One region of the Microbacterium sp. NPDC008134 genome, then DNA from elsewhere that is predicted to be linked to it. Evidence: predicted binding sites of a transcription regulator. Region 1 holds the regulator's gene; each other region holds the start of a gene.
The links. Region 1 encodes LexA, which represses DNA repair genes until DNA is damaged. Its sites were predicted from a motif close to TCGAACANNTGTTCGA; they were not measured.

Region 1 (6,856 bases):
AGCGGCAGACGCAGGCCCGAGTCTCGGGATCAGAGCGACGGCGTGAAGCCGAACGCCCGCCCGAGGAACGCGAGTTCGCGCTCGAGCGCATCGACGACCGTCTCTGCACGGCGGAATCCGTGCCCTTCCCCGGGGTACAGCACGTACTCGTGGTCGACGCCCCGTCGGGCGAGCGCATCGCGGATCGCCTCGGACTGCGACGGAGGCACCACGATGTCGTCGGCTCCCTGCAGGAGGAGCACGGGAACATCGATCCGATCGGCGTGCGTCAGCGGGGACCGCTCGATGTACAGCTCCTCGGATGCCGGGAGAGGACCGACGAGGCCATCGATGTAGTGCTTCTCGAAGTCGTGCGAGTCGGCGACGAGCATCCGCAGGTCGGAGACCCCGTAGCGCGAGACGCCGGCCGCGAACGTGCCGCCGCGCACGAGTGCCGACAGGACGGTCCACCCTCCGGCGGAGCCGCCGCGGATCGCGATCCGCGTCGGGTCCGCAAGGCCCGCCGCAGCGAGACCCTGGGCGGCCGAGATGACGTCGTCGACGTCGACGACGCCCCACTGGCCGTCGAGCCGCTCGCGATAGGCGCGCCCGTAGCCCGTCGAGCCTCCGTAGTTGACATCGAGCACCCCGATCCCGCGGCTCGTGTAGAACGCGAGCGCCGCGGAGGTCGCACCGGTCACATGAGCCGTCGGGCCGCCGTGCACCAGGACCAGGTACGGGGGGAGTTCGTCGGCGGATGCCGTGATGTCCGGGTGCGCGGGCGGGTACGCGTAGGCGTGCACCGGGCCGTGCGCGCCCTCGAAAGTCAGGGGGAGCGGAGCCGGCATCCACGCGGGATCGACGGGCTCCCCGCCGCGGACGGCTACGACCGTCCCCGAGTCGAGGTCTGCGCACCACACCCCGGAAGTGACGCCCGATCCGTTACCCGAGAGCAGCACGAGGGAGCCGACGACGTCGTCGATGCTCACGTGTCCGTCGCACGGCGCCTCGATGCGTCGCTGGGAGCCGTCGGGGGGGAGCACGACGATCTCGTCGCGGCCGTTCGTGCGCACGGCGACGAGACGGCCATCCTCGAGCAACCGGAACCAGCGGTTGCCGAGCACCCACAGCCCGTACCCGGTGTCGGCATCGGCGGAGGTGAGCGCGACGGGATCGCCTGCCGTGACGATTCCGTCGAGCGTGATCCGCAGCACCCCCCAGCGCCCCTCGTGATCGTCGGCGAAAACGAGCTCGTGGTCCGATCTCCACTCGGGCTGCAGTGCGGCGCGCGAGTGGACGGTTGTCGTCTCGCCGGTGCGGAGATCGAGAAGGCGCAGGTGCGCTTCGTCCCACGGCATCCGTTCGCCCGACCATTCGACCCACGCGAGGCGTGTTCCGTCGGGGGAGAGTGCGGGGTGGGCGAAGAAGGCGCCGCTCTCGACGTGGACCAGGATCTCGGACCGGTCGTTCGCTGCTCGCCCGTCGCGGGGGATCTCGACGACCGCGCGGCGGTGCTCGGCGGATGTCAGGTCCTCGCGCACCGCGAAGAGGCGTCCGTTCTGCACGCGCAGTCCGCCGTGTGCGGGTCCCGGCGGGGTCAGCGGCACCGGTGCGTCACCGCGGTCGAAGCGATACACCCGCTGGTCGTCGGCCTGCACGAAGAACAGGGTGCCATCCGCATCCGCCGTCCAGGCTCCTCCGCCGTACTCGTGGACGCGCGATCGGGCGCTCCAGGGTGCGGGGAGCACTTCGTGCCCCAGCGAAGATCGCACCGTCAGGCGACCGCCCTCGGCCGGGACGGACTCGGCCCACCAGATCTCCTCACCGACGAATCGGGCGCCGTCGAGTCGCGGGGAGGAAGCGGCGACGGATGCCGCGGTGAAGGGTGAGGGCCAGCAACCGTACGGTGACGACATGCTTCGAGCCTATGCGTCGTCGGACGCGCGCTGGTGCTCGGCCGGTCAGACCGCGCGGAGGACGGCGACGACCTTGCCGAGGACGACGGCCTCGTCGCCGAGGATCGGCTCGAACGCCGAGTTGCGCGGCAGCAACCAGGTGTGGCCATCGCGCCGTCGGAAGGTCTTGACCGTCGCCTCGCCGTCGAGCATCGCCGCCACGATCTCGCCGTTCTCCGCCGTGTGCTGAGAACGGACGACCACCCAATCGCCGTCGCAGATCGCCGCATCGATCATGGACTCGCCCGACACCTTGAGCATGAACAGGTCGCCCTTGCCGACGAGCTGTCGCGGCAGGGGGAAGATCTCTTCGACCTGCTGGTCGGCGGTGATCGGAACGCCGGCGGCGATGCGCCCGACAAGGGGCACCAGGGCGGCGTCCCCCACCGGGGTCGCCACATCCGCCGGGTTCTCGGTGCTCGTGCCGGGGAGATCGATCAGGACCTCCATGGCGCGGGTCTTGCCGGGGTCGCGGCGCAGGTAACCGCTGAGCTCGAGCTGGCCGAGCTGGTGGGTCACGCTCGAGAGCGACTTGAGGCCGACGGCATCGCCGATCTCGCGCATGCTGGGCGGATACCCCTGCTGGGCGATCGACGCCTGGATGACCTCGAGGATCGCCATCTGCTTGGGGCTCAGGCTCTTCCGACGGCGCGTTCGCGGTGCCTCGGGATCGGGGGCGGTGATCTCGCTCATGATGCTCCTTCGGTGCGCGATTCCGGCGTCCTTCTTCGAATGTCGGAGGCCCGTGGTTCGGTGTTCGTATCGAAACCGTATCCGAGAAATCCGCGGATGTGGAAGATCTGTTCGAGCGTGTCGGCGAAATCGCGAACGTGATTTCGAAGAAACCTTGACAGATGTTCGAATTCGAAGATACCTTCGGAACGTAGCTTCGCACTCGCCCCTCCCGGCCGAGGGGCGGATGCGAACGCTACGCCAACGTGGTCATCGCTCGTGGGTGATGACAGACCTCCGGCCCACCGGAGCAAGGCAGAGGAGAACGACATGAGCAGCATCACCTTCAGCACCGCAGCCGTCCGTCCCGCACGTCCGGCGACGCGTCTCCGGCTGACGGTACGTGGTCGCCGTGTTTTGCTTGCTCTGGCTGCGCTTCCTCTCGCGCTCGGTATCGCCTTCGCCGCGCTGAGCGGTGGCAGCGCGCTGGCGACGGGCGAGGGGGCCGGCACCGTGACGTTCGAGACCGTCACGGTGATGCCCGGCGACACGCTGTGGTCGATCGCGGCCGAGATCTCGCCCGAGTCCGACCCCCGAGAGGTGATCGGCGAGATCACCCGCCTCAACATGCTCCAGGGCGGTGTCCTGCAGATCGGCCAGGAGCTGTCGATCCCGACCGAGTACGCGGGCTGACTCCTGTGGCCGCCCGTGAACACCGCAAAAGGCGGTAACGCGGAGGGGGGCCCGGGCCGTGCGGCCTAGCATGGAGGAGTGACTTCTTCGCTCGATGATCTCCCCCTCCGTGACGATCTCCGGGGGCTCATCCCGTACGGGGCGCCCCAGGCTCCGCTCCCGATCGCTCTGAACGTCAACGAGAACACGCATCCCGTGCCGGATGCCGTGGCGAGCGACATCCTCGATGACATCGCCGTCGCGCTGCGCGACGTCAACCGTTACCCCGACCGTGAGTTCACCGCACTCCGCGAAGGCTTCGCCCAGTACCTCGGTCACGGTCTCGACGCATCGCAGATCTGGGCCGGCAACGGATCGAACGAGGTGCTCCAGCACATCCTCCAGGCGTTCGCCGGTCCTGGACGGACCGTGTTCGGCTTCGCGCCGACCTACTCGATGTATCCGTTGCTGGCACAGGGGACGGGCGCGCGCTGGGTGGCGGGGGAACGCCAGCCCGACTACACGATCACGCCCGAGGAGGCGGTCGCGCAGATCGAGCAGGTCGATCCCGACGTGGTCCTTCTCTGCGCGCCGAACAATCCCACGGGCACGCCGCTCGGACTCGACGTGGTCGAGGCCGTGTACGCCGCGACCCGTGGAGTCGTCGTCGTCGACGAGGCCTATCAGGAGTTCGCCCCGCACGACGCGCCCTCCGCGCTCACCCTGCTGGAGGGACGTCCCCGGCTCGCGGTCTCGCGCACGATGAGCAAGGCGTTCGCGTTCGCCGGAGCGCGGGTGGGATACCTCGCCGCCGATCCCGCGTTCATCGATGCGCTGCGCCTCGTGCGGCTCCCGTACCACCTGAGCGCACTGACCCAGGCGGCGGCGGTCGCGGCGCTCCGGAACTCCGACATCATGCTCGGCATGGTCGAGGAGATCGTCGCTCAGCGTGATCGGATCACCGCGACACTCGAAGCCCTCGGGTACACGCCTCACGAGTCGTGGTCGAACTTCGTCCTGTTCGGCGGCGTCGCCGACCCGAAGGCCACGTGGCAGCGTCTCTACGAGCAGGGTGTGCTCATCCGAGACGTCGGTATCGCCGGGCACCTGCGCGTCACCGCGGGTACCGAGGCCGAGACCACGGCGTTCCTCGATGCGCTCGCCTCGATAGAATCGGCCTCATGAGCACCCCCTCCCCGGCCCCGCGCATCGCGCGTCGCGTGCGCAGCACGTCGGAGTCCACCGTCGAACTCGAGCTGAACCTCGATGGCACCGGCGCCAGCCGCATCGACACCTCTGTTCCCTTCTTCGACCACATGCTCACCGCCTTCGCGAAGCACTCGCTCACGGATCTCACGGTGCGCGCCTCGGGCGACACCCACATCGATGCGCACCACACGGTGGAGGACATCTCGATCGTGCTCGGTCAGGCGATCGGCGAGGCGCTCGGCGACAAGGCGGGCATCTCGCGGTACGGAGATGCACTCGTCCCGCTCGACGAGGCGCTCGCCCAGGCCGTCGTCGACATCTCCGGCCGTCCCTACCTCGTGCACGAGGGCGAGCCGGCAGGCTTCGAGCAGCACCTCATCGGTGGACACTTCACGGGATCGCTCGTGCGTCACACCTTCGAGGCGATCGCGTTCAACGCCGCGCTCACCGTCCACGTGCGCGTTCTGGGCGGTCGCGACCCGCACCACATCGCCGAGGCGGAGTACAAGGCGTTCGCGCGCGCCTTCCGCCAGGCCAAGGCGCTCGACCCGCTGGTCGACGGCGTGCCGTCGACCAAGGGCGCGCTGTGACGCGCACACCCCGGGTCGCCGTCTTCGACTACGAGTCGGGCAACGTCCACTCCGCCGTGAAGGCGCTGGTCGCCGCCGGCGCCGACGCCGTTCTCACCCGCGATCGCACCGAGGCGCTCGAAGCCGATGGACTGCTCGTCCCGGGTGTCGGCGCGTTCGCCGCGGTCCGGGACGCCCTGTACGCGCACGGCGGCGACGAGATCATCGATCGTCGGCTCGCCGGCGGACGCCCGGTCATGGGAATCTGCGTCGGAATGCAGGTGCTCTTCTCCCGCGGTGTCGAGCGCGGTCAGAACACCGAGGGTCTGGGAGAGTGGCCGGGAACGGTGACCGAGCTCAACGCCGCGGTGCTCCCGCACATGGGATGGAACACGGTGTCCCCGGGGGCCGACAGCATCCTGTTCGACGGCATCGAGGATGAGCGCTTCTACTTCGTGCACTCGTACGCGGCCCAGAACTGGGAACTCGATGTCATCCCGCCGTTCCCGCAGCCCGTGCTCACCTGGACGACCTACGGTGACCCCTTCCTGGCGGCCGTCGAGAACGGGCCGCTCACCGCGACGCAGTTCCACCCCGAGAAGTCGGGGGAGGCAGGCATCCGTCTCCTGCGCAACTGGACCCGGAGCCTCTGAGCGTCGCCGTCCGGCGTCACGCATTTTGAGGCCCGAGCACCGCAGAGTACCCTCGAATCTCGTGCCCGCAGCGGGCGCCGAGCCCCCACACCAAGGACGTCATGAACGACTTCGCACAGTCTCCCTCCCTCACGCTGCTCCCCGCGGTCGATGTCGCCGGCGGTAAGGCCGTGCGCCTCACGCAGGGCGAGGCCGGCACGGAGACCAGCTACGGCGACCCGTTGGATGCCGCCGGCGAATGGGTGTCGCAGGGTGCCCAGTGGATCCACCTTGTCGACCTCGACGCGGCTTTCGGACGCGGGAGCAACGCACCGATCCTGCGCAAGGTGATCAAGCAGTACCGAGGCGTGAACATCGAGCTCTCCGGCGGCATCCGCGACGATGCGACGCTCGAGGCGGCGCTCGAGAGCGGCGCGACCCGGATCAACCTCGGTACTGCGGCGCTGGAGAACCCGGAGTGGGCGGCCGACGTGATTGGCCGTTACGGCGAGGCCATCGCCGTCGGTCTGGACGTCCGCGGCACGACTCTCGCCGCGCGGGGCTGGACGAAGGAGGGCGGCGACCTCTGGGAGGTGCTCGACCGTCTGGAGGACGCCGGCTGCAGCCGCTACGTCCTGACCGACGTGACCAAGGACGGCACGCTGCGCGGGCCGAACCTCGAGCTCCTGCGCGAGGTCACCGCCCGTACGCCGAAGCCCGTCGTCGCGTCGGGCGGCATCTCGAGCCTCGACGACATCGCCGCGCTGCGCGAACTGGTGCCGCTCGGTGTCGAGGGCGCGATCGTCGGCAAGGCTCTGTACGCCGGGGCGTTCACCCTGGCTGAGGCGCTGGATGTCGCCGGCGACTGACGACTCCTGCGGTCACGCATCGCACGGCTCGCACGATCACGGACCCCGCGGGCACGACATGCCCGCGAACCGTGGCGACTCCGCCGGCGTGCCGTGGGAGGGGCGCAGCTTCGAGGCGAATCAGCACGCCGCCGATGACGGCTCCGCAGATCCCGCGCTGCTCGCGGCACTGGTGAACTTCCGCGCGGGCTCCGGCAGCCAGGTGGACGTCGTGGACGCCTTCCGTCATGCGCGCGTGCTCATCCCTCTCGTCGCAGAGAAGGGCGAGGAGGGCGTCGCCCCGAGCGGGCTCGCCGTCG
Region 2 (6,856 bases), 100 kb from region 1:
CGCGGCAACAGGCGCCCGAGAGCGGCGACCGCCGTCGCGTCCGGCGGGGCGACGGCTGCCCCGAGGATGAGGGCGATCTCCCACGGCATCCCGAACAGCACTCCGACGCCGGCGACGGCGAACGCGGAGGCGACGACGAGGAGCGTGCTCATCGGGAGGATGTAGCGGAAGTCACGCCGGATGGACCGCAGCGACGTCGTCAGGCTCTCCCAGAACAGCATGACGGGCAGGAACAGCAGCAGGACGGTCTCGGGCGGCAGCTGCACCTCGCGCAGCGCCGGCACGAAGCCGAGCAGGAGCCCGAACACGACGAGCACGAGCGGCAGCGCCAGTCTCACGCGGGGCGCGATCAGAGTGCCGACGAGGATCGTGAGTCCGAGCAGGACGGTGACCTCGAGTCCTTCCATGTGTACCTCCCGGTGCCGCAGAATCGTGCTGTGCGACACCGACCGGCGTCAGACCCCGCCCAGAGCACAGCGCGTCGCAAGGCAAAGGTATTCCCGTGGTCGCGAGATCGCCAGGTACTGCTGGTCCCTGGGTCGGGCGTTCGTCGGCGGCGCGGGGTGCGCCGGGGTCAGCCGATCTGCTCGCTGAGCTCGAACCAGCGCAGCTCGAGCTCTTCGATCTCGGCCTCCTGCGCGCTGATCTTCGCCATCTTCTCGCCGAGGCCCGCGTAGTCGGACTGGTCGTGCTCGGCGAGCGCGTGCTTGGCGGCATCCACCTGCTGCGTGAGCTTCTGGATGCGCCGTTCGAGGGACGAGACCTCCTTCTGCGCGGTGCGCAGGGCGGCGCCGTCGAGACCTGCGGGCGTGGCGGCCGCCGCCTCCGTCGCCGCCTTCACGGCCTGGCCCTTCTCGGCGTTCGCGGTCTGCAGGTGGCGCAGACGCAGGTACTCGTCGACGCCACCAGGCAGGTGACGCAGGTGTCCGTCGAGGATCGCGAACTGCTGGTCGGTGACGCGCTCGAGGAAGTACCTGTCGTGGCTCACGACGAGCAGGGTGCCCGACCAGGAGTCGAGGAGGTCCTCGATCGCGGCGAGCATGTCGGTGTCGAGGTCGTTGGTGGGCTCGTCGAGGATCAGCACGTTCGGCTGGTCGAGGAGCACGAGCAGGAGCTGCAGGCGGCGCTGCTGCCCACCCGAGAGATCCTTGACCGGAGTCGAGAGCTGGGCGGAGGAGAACCCGAGGCGTTCGAGGAGCTGGCCCGGGGTGAGGTCCTGGGCCTTCGAGCCCGCGCCCAGCGTGTAGGAGGTGCGCAGACCCGAGATGATCACGCGGACCGGATCGTTCCAGTACTGATCGAGCTCGTCGAGGCGCTGCGTGAGCGTCTGCACCTTCACGGTCGTGCCGCGCTTGACCCGGCCGGTCGTGGGCTCGACGGTCCCCGAGATGAGGCCGAGCAGTGTGGACTTTCCGGCGCCGTTGACACCCAGGATGCCGGTGCGCTCGCCCGGCGCGATACGCCACTCGACGTCGCGCAGCACCGTCTTCTCCCCGCCGTCGGCGGCGGGATACGTCACGCTCACGTCGAGGAGGTCGACGACGTCCTTGCCGAGGCGCGAGACGGCGAGCGACTGCAGCGACACCTTGTCGCGGATCTCGGGCACGTCGGCGATGAGTTCGTTGGCGGCATCGATGCGGAACTTCGGCTTGCTCGTGCGCGCGGGGGCTCCGCGGCGGAGCCATGCGAGCTCCTTGCGGGCGAGGTTCTGGCGCTTCGCCTCGGTGGCGGCGGCCATGCGGTCGCGCTCGACGCGCTGCAGGATGTACGCCGCGTACCCACCCTCGAACGGTTCGACGATGCGGTCGTGCACCTCCCAGGTCTCGGTGCAGACCTCGTCGAGGAACCAACGGTCGTGGGTCACGACCATGAGCGCTCCGGCGTTCGCGGCCCAGCGCTTCTTGAGGTGACCGGCAAGCCACGTGATCGCCTCGACGTCGAGGTGGTTGGTGGGCTCGTCGAGAGCGATGACGTCCCAGTCGCCCGCGAGCAGTCGGGCGAGCGAGACGCGGCGGCGCTGACCGCCGCTGAGCGAGCCGATCTCGGCGTCCCACGGCAGGTCGGTCAGCAGGCCTTCGATGACGTCGCGCGTGCGCGCATCGCCGGCCCACTCGTACTCGGGGGTGTCGCCGACGACGGCCTGGCTGATCGTGAGGTCGTCGGGCAGCGTGTCGGCCTGGTCGAGCACGCCGATCGTCGTGCCGCCGCGCACCGTGACGCGGCCGGAGTTCGGTTCCTTGATGCCCGCGAGCATGCCGAGGAGGCTCGACTTGCCGTCGCCGTTGCGGCCGACGATGCCGATGCGATCCCCCTCCTCGATGCCGAGCGTCACGGAGTCGAAGACGACCCTCGTCGGATATTCGAGGTGCAGGGCCTCGGCCCCCAGAAGATGTGCCATGTCACTGTCCAGGGTAGCCGGGTGGGCGGACACCGAAGACCTCGGGGAGCGCAGCGACGAACTCGTCGAGGTGGCCGTACCAGGGCGTGTGCGCGGCGCCGGGGATGCGGCGTACGTCGATGTCGGCGTTCTGCCACCCGGTCGCTGCGGCTCCCGTGACGAAGCGGCTGGGTTCGGCGATGACGGCGATCGAACCGGGCGGCGGATGCTCGTCGATGTCAGCCCCGCAGGAGATCGACGCCGAGGTCGCGGGGTCGAAGAGCTGTGCTGCCCGCGCTTCGCGCTCGGCGGCGGCGACGGAGTATCCGGGGCGTGCACGCAACGCGTCGACGGTGCGGGCCGCGGCATCCTCGGCGTACTGCCTTGTCAGCGTCGCGCGATCGGACCCTCCGGTGAATCCGAGTGCGGCCTCGACGAACACCGCGAGACCCGGATCGAGGGCAGCAGCCCCTGCGGCGAGGACGGTGCCGCCATAAGAGTGGCCCATCGCCGCCGCGGGTGGGCGGTCCAGGTGCGTCTGCACGGTTCGCACGGCGGATGCCGCGGCGCGCGCGACCGTCAGCTCGGGGTCGCGCGGCGAGCGGCCGTGGCCGGGGAGATCGATCGCCAGGACCCGCCACCCGTTCGCGGCGAGGCGCGGGACGAGGTCGTGCCAGCTCTCGGTCGATCCCATCAGACCGTGGAGCAGCACGATGCTGTCGGCATCCTGCTCGCTCGCGCCGTCAGCCGTGCGGCCCGTCGGCGGCGTGATCTCGGCGTGGAGAAGCATCCGTCGAGTCAATCACGCCGACGGGCGATCACATCGTCGTCTCCGCCTCCCGGCGCCGCCGCGTGAACAGCACGGCTGTTCCCCCGAGGAGCACGGCCAGGCTCGCGACGATGGCGAGGGCCGCGACGGTCTCGGCATCCGTCCCCGTGTCCGCGAGGTTGCCGCCGGGAGCTGTCGCCCCGCCCGACGGAGCGGCGACGATCTCGACCGGCGCCCACCCGATGAGGGCGCCGTCCGCGGCGTAGACGGCGACGCGGTGCGCCCCGAGCGCGGCATCCGTCGGGATCACCGCCCGCACGACGCCCGTCGACGATGCGGTGAGCGTGCCGAGGTGGGTGGGTTCGGAGAAGAGGTAGACCTCGACCGTCGCGCCGGCGAGGTCTGACCCGATCGAGAGATCAATGGGCGCACCCTGGGCCACCGTGGCCGGAGCGGTGACGGATCCGCGGTTGTCGTCGGTGAGGTCGTCGGCCGACGGGGCCGCGGGCTCCTCGGATGCGGGCGTCACGGTGAGGGTGGCCGGCTCGGTCGCGGTCTCGCCGACGGAGTTCGTGAAGACCGCGCGATAGCGGGTGCCCGTGGCGGATGCCGGGACGGCGTCGAGCGTGAGAGTGGAGGCGACGGCATCCGGGATCGTCACCCAGTCGCCGGCATCCGGGAGCTGCGTCTGCCAGATCACGGTGGGCTCGGGGGTTCCCGTCGCCGTGGCGGTGAAGGCCGCCGTCGCTCCCTCGCCGACCTCGGCATCCGACGGCTGTATGACGATCTGCGGAGCGACGTCCTGCGCCTCCGGAAGGGTGGTTCCCGGGACCTCGGTGCCGGGAGCGGCGTAGATGAATCGCAGGCCGCGGCTGAACGCTGCGCCGATCACCGAGAGGTGGGTCTCGTCCGGGAACACCGTCGCGCCCAGTTCGAGCCCGTCGTAGGCGCGGCTCTGGAGCGTGCGGGCGAAGTTCGTCATGTCGCTGGTCATCGGGAATCCCGAAGTGGTCTCCTCGAGCTCGCCGACCGAGAGGAAGACGCGGGCGTCGAGGGCATCGTTCGCGTCGGAGTAGGCCGCCTCCATATCGAGGATCGTGCGGTCGTCCCACCAGATCGACGGGCTCGCGATGACGAAGCGATCGAAGAGGCCGTCGTTGTGGAGCAGGGCGTAGGTGGCGAAGAGACCGCCGAAGGAGTGACCCATGAGCGCGCGGTCGTCGGGGTCGGCGTGGAACTCGCTCTCGATGTGCGGGACGAGCTTGGAGCGCAGGAAATCGAGGAATTCGGGGGCGCCTCCGGTCGGCACGTCGGCCGTGATCTCGGTCGGGGTGAGGTCGAGGGTGCGGCGCACCCCGGAGGCCGCGAAGCCCTGGCCGGGATCGTCGTAGCCGATGCCGACGACCATGGTTCCGGGCGCGTTGAGACGGGCGGTCTCGACGGCGATCCCGAATTCGGCGTTCGCGTCGGTGACGTAGAGCACGCGGTAGGCGGCGCCGGATTCGTCGTAGTTCGCCGGGAGCGCGACCGAGATCTTGTAGTCGCGGCCGGCATCGGACGTGGTGGTCCAGGTCTGGACGTCGCGGATGAAGTCGTCGGGGGCGTCGGCAGGCGCTGCGGCGGACGCCTCGGCCGGGGCGGCGGCGGGGATGGCCGGTGGCGAAGACGTCGCGGACGTGTCGTTCGCGCCGGCGAGCGCGAGCGTCGCGCCGGCCGTGAGCGCGATCACGGTCGGGAGGGCGAGCACGTTGCGGAAGTGGTGTCTCATGTCGGTTTCTCCTTCATCGGATGCCGCGTCGGATACCGCTGGTGGAAAGCCACGGTAGAGCGGGCACACCGCGCCGCCCATGTGGTGCGGACCCAGCACTGGCATGCGGTGATGTGCCGAGCACCCGGTCGAGCGCCGTCCGAGAATCGTTCATATGTTCGAATGTCGGTGGTGGGTGATGGAGTGTTCTCATGACGGAACTGCTCGATGCGACGGACTCACAGACGGCGATGCTCGCCGACCTCGTCGACTCCGTGCGGGCGGTCGAGGAGACGATCGCCCGACTGTCCGCGGTGCGCGACGGGATGCTCGCCATCGCGTCCCGGATCGCCGTGGATGTGGCTCGCCAAGCCTCGCACCCCGACCAGGGCGATATGGCGGTGCGCTCGGTGGCGGCGGAGATCGGGGCGGCGGTGCGGGCGAGCGACCGCACGATCGAGAGGCGGATGGATGCCGCATCCTGGCTCGTAGAGGCGTTCCCCGCCGTGTGGGCTGCACAGGGAGCCGGGAGGATCAGCGCCGCGCACGCTCAGGTGATCGCCGACGCGGGCGCGCATCTCGACCACGCGCTCCATCGCGAGGCTTATGCGGCGCGTGCGGTGGAAGCGGCCTCGGTCGAGTCGCCGAATCGGCTGCGCAGGATCGCTCGGCGGATCGCCGAGCAGTTCCAGCCCCGCACGGTCACCGAACGTCATCGCGATGCCCGAGAACTGCGGCGGGTGTGGGTGAAGGATCTCGATGACGGAATGGCCGAACTCGGGATGCTCGGGCCGGCCGTGCTCGTGCACGGCATGCACGATCGACTCACGCGGATGGCGCGGACGATCACCCTCGAGAACGCCCAGGCAACGAAAGCATCGACGGAGGAGACGGGCGAGCCCGACACTCGCACGACCGACCAGTTGCGCGCGGATCTCCTGGCGGATCTCGTCCTCACCGGGTCGCCGGTCGGTCACGACTCCCAGACGGGAGTTCTCGGCAAGATACATGCACGGGTCGAGATCACGGTGCCGGTGCTGACGCTCATGGACGACGATCCAGGTGCTTCCGGCTCACCACCGGCGGAACTCGACGGTCGCTTCCCGATCGACACCGATACGGCCCGGTTGCTCGCCGGTGGCGTGACGGGCTGGGAACGGGTGCTGACGCATCCGATCACCGGTGCGCTCCTCGCTGTCGATCGATATCGACCCTCCGATCAGCTCTCCCGCCATCTGCGTGCGCGCGATCAACGCTGCCGGTTCCCCGGGTGCGGAATCGCCGCCCGCAAGTGCGACGTCGATCACACGCATGCCGCCTCGCACGGCGGCGAGACCTGCGCCGACAACCTCGCCCATCTCTGCCGGCGACATCACATGCTCAAACACCACTCGCCCTGGCACGTCCGACACCGCCGCGTCGGCGACGATCGCGGCGAACACGAGAACGACGACACGAACGCGGGGCGCGCCGGCGACCTCATCTGGACCAGCCCCACCGGGACGACCTACATCGACCGACCACCACAACAGAATGCGGTCACCTTCACCGAGGACAACCCACCATGAGGAGCTCGAGACGACAACCCGCCCGAGGCGACAGCACGCCCAGGAGACGGCAACATGCCCAGGAGACGGCAACATGCCCAGGAGACGACAACATGCCCAGGAGACGGCAACATGCCCAGGAGACGACAACATGCCCAGGAGATGACAGCACGCCCCGCTCCGGCGTGGGCTTCTCCAGGTCGCCCTGCGATGCGCTTGGTTTCGGCCCGCGTCGGTGTTCGGTGACCGCGCACGGCACCCGTCACGCGCGCTGCACCGTCACGCGCGCTGCGCGACCTCCACGATGGTGTCGATCCCGCGCGCGGCGAGAGCGCCGGCATCCTGCGCGGTGCGCGAGGTGACCACGGTCACGGGGTCGCCCTGTTCGCGCAACTCGTGCCAGCGCTCGAACACGC
Region 3 (6,856 bases), on a different contig from region 1:
GGTCGTGATCGCCGCGTCCGGCATCCGCTCCCGCACACGGTCGAGGATGCCGAGGAATCTCTCGCTGCGGTAGGAACGGCGCATGGCCTTGAGGATGCGGTCGCTTCCGGACTGCAGCGGCATGTGCAACTGCGGCATGACGTTGGGCGTCTCCGCCATCGCGTCGATCACGTCGTCGGTGAACGCGGCGGGATGCGGGCTGGTGAAGCGGATGCGCTCGAGTCCCTCGATCTCGCCCGCGGCGCGCAGCAGCTTGCTGAACGCCTGGCGATCGCCGAACTCGACCCCGTAGGAGTTGACGTTCTGACCGAGAAGAGTGACCTCGATAGCTCCGTCCTCGACGAGGAGCCGGATCTCGTTGAGGATGTCGCCGGGACGCCGGTCCTTCTCCTTGCCGCGCAGACTCGGCACGATGCAGAACGTGCAGGTGTTGTTGCAGCCCACCGAGATCGACACCCAGCCACTGTGAGCCGCGTCGCGCTTGGTCGGGAGAGTGGAGGGGAACACCTCGAGGGACTCGAGGATCTCGAGCTCGGCATCGCCGTTGTGGCGCGCACGCTCGAGGAGACGCGGCAGTGACCCCATGTTGTGCGTGCCGAACACGACGTCGACCCACGGTGCCTTGTCGAGCACGGTCTGCTTGTCCATCTGAGCGAGACAGCCACCGACGGCGATCTGCATGCCGTCCTTGCGACGCTTCACTCCGGCGAGCTGCCCGAGGGTGCCGTACAGCTTTCCGGCCGCGTTGTCGCGCACCGCACAGGTGTTGATGATGACGATGTCGGCTTCGTCGCCCGCGGCGGCACGCACATACCCGGCGCTCTCGAGCGAGCCGGAGAGACGCTCGGAATCATGCACGTTCATCTGGCATCCGAACGTGCGCACTTCGTAGGATCTCTGCCGACCGTCGGCGTCGACGGCTGCCGACGACGAGGTGATGATCGTCGGTTCACTGCGCGGAGTAGTCATGATCCCTCCATTGTACGAGCGGGAGTCGGCTGCTCCGGGCTGAGACGTCAGTCCGATTCGACGAAGCGCACACCCGAAGTCTTCGACCCGAACGATGCCTCGTTCAACGCCGTCTTCGCTGCGGTCGTGGCGACAGAGCCGCCGTACCCGCGACGCGCGAGCTGTCCGAGTAGTCGTCGCAGCGCAGTGTCGTGGTCGAGGCGGCTGAGCGAGCGCGCCTTGGTGCGGGCGAACTCCAGCGCACGCTCCGCGTCGTCGTCCGGCAGTTCGTCGAGCGCCGCGGCGATCACCTCACGCGGGATCCCCCGTTGCGAAAGCGACCGGGAGATGGCGACCCTCCCCTGCCCTTTGCGATCGACCCCGGCGGAGACGAGCATCTGCGCGAGCTCCTGATCATCGAGGTATCGGCGCCGGAGGAAGTCGTCGATCACGTCGTCGACCTGCTCGGCGTCGAGTCCGTGCGTTCGGAGGACCTGCCGGGCCTCCGACACCGACAACGAGCGGGTACGGAGCTTACGCACCAGGCTATCCTCGGCTGCTTTGCGAGCCTCGGCGGGATCGGGTGCATCGGCGCTGTCGTCCTGGTCAGCCACGAACGAGACTGTGCGGGACGCGGAAGCGGATACCGATGTTCGCCGTGCTTCTCCGGAGGGGCCCATCGTCGCCGCGTCGGTCGCTTTCGCGATCGACGCGGGCTGCTCGGCGCTCCGCGGACCGAAGAGAGGGATGACGGGGGCGACCCGCCCGATGTCCTGACGCGGGCCACCCCCGTTCTCACCGTTCATGTTCAGGCCGGGCGGCGCTCGGCGAGCTCGTCTGCCGGCGCAACAGGAGCAGCTGCGCTGCCGATGCCGAGCTTCTGCAGGATCTGCGTTTCGATGGCGAGTGCCACATCGGTGTTGTTCAGCAGGAACGTGCGGGCGTTCTCCTTGCCCTGGCCCAGCTGATCCCCGTCGTAGGTGTACCACGAGCCGGACTTCTTGACGATCCCGTGCTCGACACCGAAGTCGATCAGGCTGCCTTCACGAGAGATGCCCACGCCGTAGAGGATGTCGAACTCGGCCTGCTTGAAGGGCGGAGCCATCTTGTTCTTGACGATCTTCACGCGGGTACGGTTACCCACCGCGTCGGTGCCGTCCTTCAGCGTTTCGATACGACGGATGTCGAGGCGCACCGACGCGTAGAACTTGAGAGCCTTACCACCGGCGGTCGTCTCGGGGGAGCCGAAGAACACGCCGATCTTCTCGCGCAGCTGGTTGATGAAGATCATCGTGGTGTTGGTCTGGTTCAGACCACCGGTGAGCTTGCGGAGTGCCTGCGACATCAGTCGTGCCTGCAGGCCCACGTGCGAGTCGCCCATCTCACCCTCGATCTCCGCGCGGGGCACGAGCGCCGCGACGGAGTCGATGACGATCAGGTCGATGGCACCGGAGCGCACGAGCATGTCGGCGATCTCGAGCGCCTGCTCACCCGTGTCGGGCTGCGAGACGAGCAGAGCATCGATGTCGACGCCGAGCTTGGCGGCGTAGTCGGGATCGAGCGCATGCTCGGCGTCGATGAACGCGGCGATGCCGCCAGCACGCTGAGCGTTGGCGATCGCGTGCAGTGTCAGCGTCGTCTTACCCGAGGACTCCGGGCCGTAGATCTCGACGATGCGGCCACGCGGGAGGCCGCCGACGCCGAGAGCGACGTCGAGAGCGATGGAACCGGTGGGGATGACCGCGACGGGGGCGCGCTCGTCGCTGCCCAGCCGCATGACCGAGCCCTTTCCGAACTGACGGTCGATCTGAGCGAGTGCGGTCTCGAGGGACTTCTCGCGGTCGGCGGGAGATGGCATGTCGTGCTCCTTCTGCTTCGCGTGGTGCCGCCTGTAGGCTGTCGCGGCGCTTCCGGCTGGGAGCAACTCTCCGACAAGGCGTATGGCTCGGTGGCCATGTATTCACCGTAGGAGGAGCCTCCGACATTGCGTCGTTGGCTTCCGTGAACGGTGGAGAACACGATCGTCCGAACCACTGTGCAGAAGACTACGCCCGTTTCGAACGGATATTCGACGACACGCCGAATCTCGGCATCCGATCATGACCTCGATCGAACGCATGGGCGAACTCAGTGCCGCCGCGGCTCCAGCCGTCCGGCACCGTGGCGTCGATTCTCGGGCATTTCCATCTCGTCGCACAACGCGAACCAGATCTCGCGCGGCGGAGTCCCCGCGGCCAGCGCCTCTCGCGCCGTACGACCGGCCAGGGGGCTGAGCACCAGATCGTTCAGGACAGAAGACGTGCGCCCGGGGAACTCGTCCTCGACGGCACGCAGGAACTCACTTCGACGCATCGCGCGATGACGGGGTACGTCGGGTCAGCGGAGCGAGAGCTCGGGCTCGATCGAGGCGACCAGATCGTCGGGAACGACGTCGGGGAACACCTGGATGCCCTCGAGCACGGAGATTCGATCTCCGACCTCGCGCATGATGGTCGAGATGGGAACGTCGAGCGCATCGGCGACCGAAGCGAGGATCTCACTCGACGCTTCCTTCTGACCGCGCTCCACCTCACTCAGATAGCCGAGCGCCACGGAAGCCTTGCTCGCGACCTGCCGAAGGGTGCGCCCCTTCTGCAGACGGAAGTCCCTCAGCACATCGCCGATTTCCTGTCGTACAAGAATCATCGGAACCTCCTCCCCAATCGGTTGCTCGGAGTCTCCCCCGAAGTGATGGCCAGTATAACCTCGCCGACCTTCATAAAATCTACAACTGCACTCTGTGGTTTGAGTGTGAGCACGAAATCAACAACCTCGTCATCGCGGAGACTATTCCCGCGAAAGCTCCCGCAACATCTCGAAAGCGGCTCGGACGGATGCCGAGCGGATCTCAGAGCGGTCCCCCGGGAAGAGGAAGGACCGCGCTTCGAGACTCTCGGGCGTGGCGACGGCGATGTGCACGGTCCCGACCGGCTGGCCGTCGGGCGAGACCGGGCCGGCGATACCCGTCGTCGAGACACCGACGGACGCGTCGATGCCGTCGACCCTCACGGCACGTCGCACGCCTTGCGCCATCTGCCGGGCGACCTCCGGGTGGACGGGCCCCTCACGATCGAGGAGGGCTTCGTCCACGCCGAGCAACGTGTGTTTGACCGGCGTCGCATACGCCACCACTCCCCCGACGATCACGGAAGAGGCACCGGGCACGCTCACGAGTTCGGAGATCACCGCACCGCCCGTGAGCGACTCCGCCACTCCCAGCGTCCATCCGCGACGCTCGAGTGCCTCGATCACAGCGGCGGCGAGGTCGGTCATCGGCTCCGACGCGCTCCGCGCACCTGGGCGAGGACGTAATCGATCCCACTCCAGATGGTCAGCACCAGCACCACGAGCATCAGGACGAACGTGATGAGCGTCCAGGCGGGCAGACCGATCAGCACGTGCAGCGGCATCAGCGCCCAGGCGAGGGCAACTCCCTGCACAGCAGTCTTCACCTTGCCCATCCACGCGGCGGCGACGACGTGCTCGTTGACGATCATGAGTCGGTGGATCGTGATCCCCCACTCGCGCACGAGGATGATGGCGACGATCCACCACGACACCTCGCCCAGGATCGCGAGACCGATGAAGCCCGCACCCGTCAAGAGCTTGTCGGCGATCGGATCCCACAGCTTGCCGAAATCGCTGACGATCTCGTACCGGCGGGCGAGGTAGCCGTCGACCCAGTCCGTCGAGATCGCGAAGATGAAGAGAATCGCCGCGGTCCACCGCAGACCGAGGTCGGGGACGCCATAGGTACCCCCGAGCAATACCAGGACGAAGAACACCACCGCGAGCGGGATGCGCGCGACCGTGATCGCGTTGGGCAGCTGCCGGGGAATCGCCATCAGTCGCGCCCCGTCAGGCCCCAGGCGTCTTCATCGCCCTCGGCTTCGACGACGGGGAGACCCTCGAACTGGGCCTCGAGCGGATCGGAGGCCGTCGCCGCAGCCGGAGCAGCCGGAACCGCCGGGGTCGCGGACGCCGCGGGAACGTCCTCACCGCGCAGCTTCGCCATCACGCCGCCGAGCTGCTCGGCCGTGACGAGGACGTCACGCGCCTTGGATCCCTCGGACGGACCGACGATCTCCCGCGACTCGAGCAGATCCATCAATCGCCCGGCCTTGGCGAATCCGACGCGGAGCTTGCGCTGCAGCATCGACGTCGACCCGAACTGCGACGACACCACGAGTTCGGCGGCGGCGAGCAGCAGCTCGAGATCGTCGCCGATGTCCTCGTCGACCTCCTTCTTGCGCGGCTCGAGCGCCTCCTGCACGTCGTTGCGGTACTCGGGTCGCGCCTGACGCGTCACGTGCTTGACGACCGCGTCGATCTCCTTCTCGTCGACCCACGCGCCCTGCAGACGGAACGGCTTCGACGACCCCATCGGCGAGAACAGCGCGTCACCCTGACCGATGAGCTTGTCGGCACCGGGGCTGTCGAGGATGACGCGGCTGTCGGTGACGCTCGTCACGGCGAAGGCGAGGCGCGACGGCACGTTGGCCTTGATCAGACCGGTGACGACGTCGACGCTCGGGCGTTGGGTCGCGAGCACCAGGTGGATACCGGATGCACGGGCGAGCTGGGTGATGCGCACGATCGAATCCTCGACGTCGCGCGGGGCGACCATCATGAGGTCGGCGAGCTCGTCGACCACCACGAGGAGATACGGATACGGCTTGAGCACCCGCTCGCTACCGACGGGCACCTCGACCTCCCCGGCGCGCACCGCGCGGTTGAAGTCGTCGATGTGGCGGAATCCGAACGACGCGAGGTCGTCGTACCGCATGTCCATCTCCTTGACGACCCACTGCAGCGCCTCGGCCGCCTTCTTCGGGTTCGTGATGATCGGGGTGATCAAGTGCGGGACTCCGGCATAGCTCGTGAGCTCGACGCGCTTGGGGTCGATCAGCACCATTCGCACATCCGACGGGCGCGCACGCATGAGCAGACTCGTGATCATCGAGTTGACGAAACTAGACTTACCGGATCCGGTGGAACCGGCGACCAGGAGGTGGGGCATCTTCGCGAGGTTCGCGATGACGATGTTGCCACCGACGTCCTTGCCCACACCGATGGTCATCGGGTGCGTGCTCTTCTGCGCGGCCGGAGAACGCAGCACATCGCCGAGCGCGACCATCTCCTTGTCGGCGTTCGGGATCTCGATACCGATCGCACTCTTGCCGGGGATGGGCGAGAGGATCCGAACATCGTTCGAGGCCACGGCATAGGCGAAGTTGTTGCTCAGCTGGGTGATCTTCTCGACCTTGACGCCGTGGCCGACCTCGACCTCGTACTGCGTCACCGTCGGGCCGCGCGAGAAACCGGTGACCTTCGCGTCGACCTTGAACTGGGTGAGCACGCTCGTGATCTGCTCGATCACCCGGTCGGTTGCCTCCGAGCGCATGACCGGGGGCGGACCCTCGACCAGCAGACCCGGCGACGGGAGGATGTAGGGCGCGACGGGCGCCTGCGGGCCGCGATCGCCCGGCCCCTCGGTCCCGAAGCCGTCGAGGCCCGGGAGTTCGGGGATCTCTCCCGTGTCGGAGTCGTCGTCCAGCAGCGCCGTCGTCTGCTGTTCGGCGAGCGAATCTGCGACCGAACGCACGTCCGACAGGACTTCGGTCGCTGCGTCATAGGCGTTCTCGACGACCACGGCCTGGTCGTAAGCCGGGGTCGACTCCGCGGTCGAGAGAAGCGCGGTGATGTCGTCGGATCCGAGGGTGCCCTCATCGGGATCCTCTTCGCGACCGCTCTTGTTGCGCCGCCACCAGGGCAGGACGTTCTCGTCGTCGGTCTTGTCGGCGTCGTCGATCTCGGGCGCCGCGGCCGCCTGCTGCGGCCGTTCGGCGTCGAACATCCAAGCGTAGAG

Region 2: ACFY9N_RS12885 (DUF222 domain-containing protein) is a predicted target of LexA. The motif match lies at 5,061-5,076, and genes of this name have one in related genera.
Region 3: recA (recombinase RecA) is a predicted target of LexA. The motif match lies at 3,005-3,020, and genes of this name have one in related genera.

The regions. Positions count from the first base shown of each region.
Region 1 is NZ_JBIBHO010000002.1:547,436-554,291, forward strand. Features, by position in the region: gene smpB (SsrA-binding protein SmpB) at 1-2, shown strand, start outside; gene ACFY9N_RS13365 (S9 family peptidase) at 30-1,895, opposite strand; gene lexA (transcriptional repressor LexA) at 1,941-2,627, opposite strand; gene ACFY9N_RS13375 (LysM peptidoglycan-binding domain-containing protein) at 2,937-3,299, shown strand; gene ACFY9N_RS13380 (histidinol-phosphate transaminase) at 3,378-4,463, shown strand; gene hisB (imidazoleglycerol-phosphate dehydratase HisB) at 4,460-5,077, shown strand; gene hisH (imidazole glycerol phosphate synthase subunit HisH) at 5,074-5,709, shown strand; gene priA (bifunctional 1-(5-phosphoribosyl)-5-((5-phosphoribosylamino)methylideneamino)imidazole-4-carboxamide isomerase/phosphoribosylanthranilate isomerase PriA) at 5,811-6,557, shown strand; gene ACFY9N_RS13400 (SseB family protein) at 6,541-6,856, shown strand, end outside.
Region 2 is NZ_JBIBHO010000002.1:445,651-452,506, reverse strand. Features, by position in the region: gene ACFY9N_RS12905 (Na+/H+ antiporter) at 1-407, opposite strand, end outside; gene ACFY9N_RS12900 (ABC-F family ATP-binding cassette domain-containing protein) at 575-2,398, opposite strand; gene ACFY9N_RS12895 (alpha/beta fold hydrolase) at 2,400-3,167, opposite strand; gene ACFY9N_RS12890 (alpha/beta hydrolase-fold protein) at 3,196-4,914, opposite strand; gene ACFY9N_RS12885 (DUF222 domain-containing protein) at 5,106-6,461, shown strand; gene ACFY9N_RS12880 (glycosyl hydrolase) at 6,720-6,856, opposite strand, start outside.
Region 3 is NZ_JBIBHO010000001.1:1,504,615-1,511,470, reverse strand. Features, by position in the region: gene miaB (tRNA (N6-isopentenyl adenosine(37)-C2)-methylthiotransferase MiaB) at 1-969, opposite strand, end outside; gene ACFY9N_RS07065 (regulatory protein RecX) at 1,017-1,490, opposite strand; gene recA (recombinase RecA) at 1,757-2,806, opposite strand; gene ACFY9N_RS07055 (DUF3046 domain-containing protein) at 3,076-3,300, opposite strand; gene ACFY9N_RS07050 (helix-turn-helix domain-containing protein) at 3,325-3,633, opposite strand; gene ACFY9N_RS07045 (CinA family protein) at 3,775-4,260, opposite strand; gene pgsA (CDP-diacylglycerol--glycerol-3-phosphate 3-phosphatidyltransferase) at 4,257-4,832, opposite strand; gene ACFY9N_RS07035 (DNA translocase FtsK) at 4,832-6,856, opposite strand, start outside.